3 regions of the Buttiauxella sp. genome follow, and region 2 is predicted to be linked to each of the others. Evidence: predicted binding sites of a transcription regulator. Region 2 holds the regulator's gene; each other region holds the start of a gene.
The links. Region 2 encodes LexA, which represses DNA repair genes until DNA is damaged. Its sites were predicted from a motif close to TNCTGTATGTACATACAGNA; they were not measured.

Region 1 (2,274 bases), on a different contig from region 2:
GTTATTTGCCATCGCCGCGGCTGCAGTCGCGGCGACCGGTGCAACAATAGACTGGCCGTGTAAAAGCGGATCGTACTCTTCGCTTTGCGGCAAAGTGGCTTTATTACCCGAGAACAGCACGTCATCTTCCGGCAGCGTCGCTTTGTTATTTGAGAACAAAACGTCGTCTTCAGAGTCATCCATTCGCTTACCAGAAAACAGCGCAGAGTCTGTTTTGCGCGCGTTTGGATTAGCAAACTTCTCTGAGATACGCTGCTTACGGGCTAAAGCGCCACGTAAAATGCGCGCACGACGAGACTCACGCTTTTCGACTTCTGGCGCGTGTTCTCCGTCATGTTTTTCATCTTCTTCGTAGTCGTAATCATCATCCTGCCAGGTGTTATCACGACGAGTGCGATTGCTGGCAAAGGTGAGCACGCTTAAGGTTGCTCCGCCAATTTTTTCAGCAATGCTGACCCACGACCAACCGGTAAACAGGGTCAAGCCCGCGGCCCATACGCACAGCAATGCGATAGTCCCGCCGCTGCTATTCAGTAAAGGCATCATGGCGGTACTCAGCAGACTCCCGATAACGCCGCCGGAGGCGAAATACCAGATGTCATCGGCGTTAATCGCCGCGAGGCCGCAAGCCGTCAGCACCATGGCCAGAACGCCAATCAGACGTAAGGAAACGGCAAAATAATCGACAAACTCTTCGCTATCACGATTGCGGAATGTAAACCAACATGCACCGATAATAATCACCGGAATGGTGTAGGCCATTACGCCAAAGATGAAAAATAGCGTGTCGGCCAACCATGCGCCGGGCGTCCCACCCAAATTATGGATAGGTTCATGCCATGCGGTTTGTGACCAACTGGGATCGGAAGGATTGAAACTAAGCAACGCTGCCATCAAATAGACGGCAAAAATGGCCACAAGAAGCAGTAACGCCTCTAATGCCCGACGCCCGCTGCTGAGTTTCCTCAATGTAACTTCTTTTTCTTCGGTGTATTCCTGGCTCAAGTAAGACTCTCCAGGTCCTTAATAAATATGGAGAGCAACAATGCCGGGCATTCCCGGCACTGTTGCTGTATGAATTACCAGGAGTGTAACCAAAATACGCAGATTTTGCACCTGGCCCGTGTTAACGGGTCTTAATAACCAGACGATTGCTCTGTTTGACCTCTTCCATGACCACATAGGTACGGGTATCGTTCACACCCGGCAGTCGCAACAAGGTTTCGCCCAGTAATTTGCGGTACGCTGACATATCCGGCACACGGGTTTTCAACAGGTAGTCGAAATCACCGGATACCAAATGACACTCTTGAATTTCTTCAAGTTTTTGAACTGCGGCATTAAATTGCTCAAACACATCCGGTGCGCCACGATTCAGAGTAATCTCAACAAATACCAGAAGTGATGCATCCAGATAATGCGGGTTCAACAGAGCAGTGTAGCCCTGGATGAAACCCTGTCGTTCCAGACGACGCACGCGCTCAAGGCACGGAGTCGGTGAAAGCCCTACTCGTTTAGAAAGCTCGACGTTGGAAATACGCCCATCCTTCTGCAGTTCATTAAGGATGTTGCGATCGATGCGGTCGAGATCTTTGCCAGGGCGCTTCTTGCTATCTACCATTATTATAGTCTCTCTGTGTTCCTTCCTTCACCTGCCATAACCCGGTCAACGTCAATGTTCCGGGTGTACGTGAGAAGACCGGTGCCCAATGGCTGCTAACGACATCACTTATGGCGTCTGTCCACGCCATGAGTAGATTTCAATAACCCGGTAAAATTGCATCAGGTATGCGTGATTATTTTGCAACTGTCACACCAAATGTTTTTCTTCCTCGAATGTTTTCGCAAATGCTTAGCGGATTGTCAAAGCAAAACATCTAAATTTAGTGGAACGTGCCGGATATCTGGGCTACTTGACGATTATTCATCACTTTACCCAGGTGAGTATTTAGACTTTCTGAATGATTTTTTATGCGCTTCTACTGAATTTAATGCGGCTGATTGAACACAGCTATTGCACATATAGTTAACATTATCGCCAACACAACCCCTGTACCCTTTTTTTACCCCGCCAAATTCCCTACAATCCCTCGATTGTCTGCCAACGAACAATGAGGATCTCATGGGCACCGCTAAACACAGTAAATTGCTAATTCTTGGCTCCGGCCCTGCGGGCTATACCGCAGCAGTCTACGCGGCACGCGCCAACCTCAAGCCCGTTTTGATTACCGGGATGGAAAAAGGTGGCCAGTTGACCACCACGACCGAAGTCGA
Region 2 (2,274 bases):
AAACGCTGGCGAGCAAAGTGCATGCGTGCAACGCGAGCCAGTTTCTGTGCAATCTTCTTATCCGTACCGTGCTCGGTTGCCATATTGCGCAGTGAGACGGGTGGCGAGAAACGCACGAAACTATCGCGACCAAGCCAGGTCACGGCGAAAAACTTCTGGATGCCATTGAGCATCTTTAATGGCGGATTAACCTCGCCTTTTTCGCGGCCTGGGGAGCGGCCAAACATCACCGATACCGGCACCATCTGCACATCCAGATTTGGATTGCTACGGTGCAAGTCGAGGTAATCATGGAACAACTTGATCGACTCTTCTTTCGGCGTGTAATACGTGAATACACGCGGGCCACCGTGGATAAAGACGTAGCGCGGCAGTACCGCTCCGTCTATCTCTAATGGTTGCAGAGGGTCGGGCAAGCCATGCGCGAGGCATTGCGCGCGCAGCGTTAATAAGTCCGCCTTAGAGTTATAAGGCAGCACATACATTATTGGGCGTGTGGGATCTAAGCCCAGTTCGGCTTGTGGATCTGCCGGAATGGACTTGCTCTTTACCAGAACGCCTAATGGTAAATTAAGTAATTTGTAGTAGATTCTTGGCCAGCCTGACATAAACGATGTAAAGCCTCAGGTTAATAATGCAATTTCGCCGCAAGAATATCAGAATCTCATCCAGATTTCTGTGGCGTTGCGATATAGATACGCATTGACCCAATTATTTTGAAAAGGTTTCCCAAAATGGCGAGTAACGTCACCGGATTTACCCGAATCATCAAAGCCGCAGGCTATTCATGGAAAGGGCTCAAAGCAGCCTGGATTAACGAAGCTGCGTTCCGCCAGGAAGGCGTGAGTGCGGTTATCGCCATTGCCATCGCCTGCTGGTTAGATGTTGACCCTATCACCCGTATTCTATTGATTGGATCGGTCGTGCTGGTCATGATCGTTGAGATCCTCAATAGCGCGATTGAATCCCTTGTTGACCGCGTTGGCACGGATTACCACGAGCTTTCTGGACGCGCCAAAGACATGGGCTCGGCTGCTGTATTAATCGCCATTATCCTCGCAGTTATTACCTGGGTCACACTACTTTGGCAGCATTTGCGATGATCTTTCCAGAATAGTTAAGTGGCTGGTTTTTTGCTTAATTTGTGGTTCCAAAATCGCCTTTGACTGTATATACTCACAGCATAACTGTATAAACACCCAGGGGGCGGAATGAAAGCGTTAACTACCAGGCAGCAAGAGGTGTTTGATCTTATTCGGGATCATATCAGCCAGACCGGCATGCCACCGACTCGTGCCGAGATTGCTCAACGTCTGGGGTTCCGTTCTCCAAACGCCGCTGAAGAGCACCTGAAAGCACTTGCCCGTAAAGGCGTCATTGAGATTGTTTCTGGTGCGTCGCGCGGCATCCGCTTGCTGGTCGAAGAAATTACCGGTATTCCGCTGGTTGGGCGTGTTGCTGCAGGTGAGCCACTCCTTGCACAGCAGCATATCGAAGGCCACTACCAGGTTGATCCATCACTGTTCAAACCTAATGCTGATTTCCTGCTGCGCGTCAGTGGGATGTCTATGAAAGACATCGGTATTATGGATGGTGACCTGCTGGCGGTTCATAAAACTCAGGATGTGCGTAACGGCCAGGTTGTGGTCGCGCGTATTGATGATGAAGTTACCGTTAAGCGCTTAAAACAGCAGGGTAATGTTGTTCATCTTCTTCCTGAAAATAGCGAGTTTGAACCGATTGTGGTTGACCTGCGCGAGCATAACTTCTCTATTGAAGGGTTGGCGGTTGGGGTTATTCGCAACGGCAACTGGCTGTAAATCTCTTCAGGTGATGCGCTACCGTGCGCATCGCCTCTCAATACTTCAAATATCCTCCCAGGATTGGCTATCATAATGTTAGCACCGGCAGACAAAGCCCTCTGGCGCCTCGCACTACCCATGATTTTCTCCAACATCACTGTGCCATTGCTCGGTCTTGTCGATACGGCAGTTATTGGTCATCTGGATAGCCCTGTCTATCTTGGCGGTGTCGCTATTGGCGCTACGGCAACCAGTTTCCTGTTTATGCTTCTGCTATTCCTGCGCATGAGTACCACCGGCTTAACCGCACAAGCCTTCGGGGCTAATAATCCTTCGGCATTAGCGCGTGCCCTGGTGCAACCTTTATTGCTGGCACTGGGTGCAGGTGTGGTGATTGTCGCTCTGCGTGAACCGCTCATTTCCCTGGCATTACAAATTGTTGGCGGTAACCAGGATGTGCTCTTGCAGGCGC
Region 3 (2,274 bases), on a different contig from region 2:
AACGTTCATAGGCCACAAGCGTCATCTTGGCGTCGATAACCACATCTTTGCCTTGGGGCAAACGCACAATGACATCGGGCTGCATCCGGCTGTTATTCTCGAGCTGGATATTCACCTGGGTTTCGTATTCATAACCTTCACGTAAGCCGGAAGCTTCCAGTACGCGAGTCAATACCACCTCACCCCAGTTTCCCTGAGTTTTGTTATCCCCTTTCAGGGCTTTGGTGAGATTCAGTGCTTCTTGCGCCATTTGGGCATTCAGCTGTTGCAGACTACGGATTTCATGAGTCAGGGTGTGGCGTTCACGGGCTTCCTGACCAAAACTCTCTTGCACCTGGCGACGGAAACCATCCAGTTGTTCACGCAATGGCGAGAGTAAGCCATTTAAGCTTTGGCGATTTTGTTCTTCAACCTTGCGGCCACTTTGCTCAAAAATACGGTTGGCGAGGTTTTCAAACTGTTCGCTCAGGCGCTGTTCGCTGTTGAGCATCTGGCGATGTTTATCATCTGCATTCAGGCGGGTTTGTTCCAAAAGCGTGGAAAGTTCGCGAATATCCGCTTCCTGCGCACTATTTATCTCAAGCTGAGTACGCAATTCACGGTTGAGTTGTTCACACTCTTCTTTCCAGTGCTGGTTTTGCTGCAACTCCTGCCGTGCGGCAGTCAACTCACCGTAGATTTCTCGTTGCTCTTCATGCAGAGCGGATTGCCGCCCGGCTGCGCGCAAACTCGCCAGCAACCAACCGGTCAGAACCCCAACCAGTGCAATACCGATCCCGAATAAAATAGAAATATCCACAGTCACTCCTTGAAGCCATGCCAGACATCAGCAAAATAAAATTCTGCTGTATAAATGTCCAGATGAAAAGGGATTTCCTGCGAGACATTACGCAAAGCGTAAAAATAAGCCGGCTTGCACCGGCTTGGGGGAGTTAGATTAAGCGACGTGCCGCTTCAACAACGATTTGCACAGCGTGGCTTTCTGTTTTCTTCATGGTTTCAGCATTCGGGATCTCTTGCTGAGTACGGTTCACAATCACACCGGCAACCATCCCCGCGCGCAGACCCTGGCTTGCGCACATGGTCAGAAGAGTCGCGGACTCCATCTCGTAGTTCATTACGCCCATCTGCTGCCACTCTTCCATAGAGCCTTTGTAGCGGTTAACTACGCGGCCTGAGAAGGTGTCATAACGTTCCTGGCCTGGGTAGAAGGTATCGGAAGATGCCGTCACACCAATGTGCGTGGTCGCGCCAATAGATTTTGCGGCTTCAACCAGAGCGGTAGTACACGCGAAATCAGCAACCGCTGGATATTCCATTGGTGCAAAGTGCAGACTGGCACCGTCAAGGCGCACAGAGGCAGTCGTCACCAGAACATCACCAACACTAATATGTGGCTGGATGGCACCGGTAGTCCCGATACGCAGGAAAGTACGAATACCTAACTGCGCCAGCTCTTCCACGGCGATAGAGGTAGACGGGCCACCGATACCGGTAGAGCAGATGATGACTGGCTTGCCATCTAATTCAGCACGCCAGGAGGTAAATTCACGGTGGGAAGCCAATTTAACCGGCTGGTCCATCAGTACAGCGATTTTCTCAACTCGCTCTGGATCGCCCGGGACGATGGCAAGTGTTGCCCCTTGCAGATCGCTTTTAGTGAGACCGAGGTGAAAAACATCAGACTTGGACATAACAGACTCCTCTGTTTAATAGGTTGGCTTGCATTGCTTAGAGGTACTGTACAGAACCCCGGCAAAGAATTTCGTGACGCATTTCACTTTGAATGAAACAAGTTACATTATTTTCATCTTTGATAGTGACCGAAATCACATTAATACATTGGGTGATACCGATTTAGCAATCGACCATTTCCCCAGAAGCTTACCAAAGTAAGTACTGGGGTAAATGAGCGCAGCCAACAACTCTGCAGCTCGAAGTATGACGGGGAAAAGCTATAGTTATCGCATTGCGCTAGAACATTGATGAATAAAAGGAGCACGCCAATGAAAGAAGAACAAACGACGAGCCAATCGCCAGACGGGAATTTTGCAGCAGCGGCCTCCCCTCTTGCTTCCACAGTTTTGCATACCCCGGATGACGCCATTCAGGCGGGGGAAACCTCGATTCCTACGCAGGGCGAGAATATGCCTGCCTATCACGCCAGGCCAAAAGGGGCTGAAGGCGCTTTGCCTATCGTGATTGTGGTGCAAGAAATTTTCGGGGTGCATGAACATATTCGCGACATTTGCCGCCGTCTGGCACTGGAAGGTT

Region 1: WBL83_RS04165 (DNA translocase FtsK 4TM domain-containing protein) is a predicted target of LexA. The motif match lies at 1,069-1,088, and genes of this name have one in related genera.
Region 3: rmuC (DNA recombination protein RmuC) is a predicted target of LexA. The motif match lies at 844-863, and genes of this name have one in related genera.

Annotation. Positions count from the first base shown of each region.
Region 1 is NZ_JBAVHX010000004.1:800,344-802,617, forward strand. It holds gene WBL83_RS04165 (DNA translocase FtsK 4TM domain-containing protein) at 1-1,005, opposite strand, end outside; gene lrp (leucine-responsive transcriptional regulator Lrp) at 1,127-1,621, opposite strand; gene trxB (thioredoxin-disulfide reductase) at 2,123-2,274, shown strand, end outside.
Region 2 is NZ_JBAVHX010000039.1:36,465-38,738, forward strand. It holds gene plsB (glycerol-3-phosphate 1-O-acyltransferase PlsB) at 1-608, opposite strand, end outside; gene WBL83_RS22080 (diacylglycerol kinase) at 735-1,103, shown strand; gene lexA (transcriptional repressor LexA) at 1,212-1,820, shown strand; gene dinF (MATE family efflux transporter DinF) at 1,896-2,274, shown strand, end outside.
Region 3 is NZ_JBAVHX010000024.1:7,606-9,879, reverse strand. It holds gene rmuC (DNA recombination protein RmuC) at 1-799, opposite strand, end outside; gene udp (uridine phosphorylase) at 933-1,694, opposite strand; gene WBL83_RS16195 (dienelactone hydrolase family protein) at 2,007-2,274, shown strand, end outside.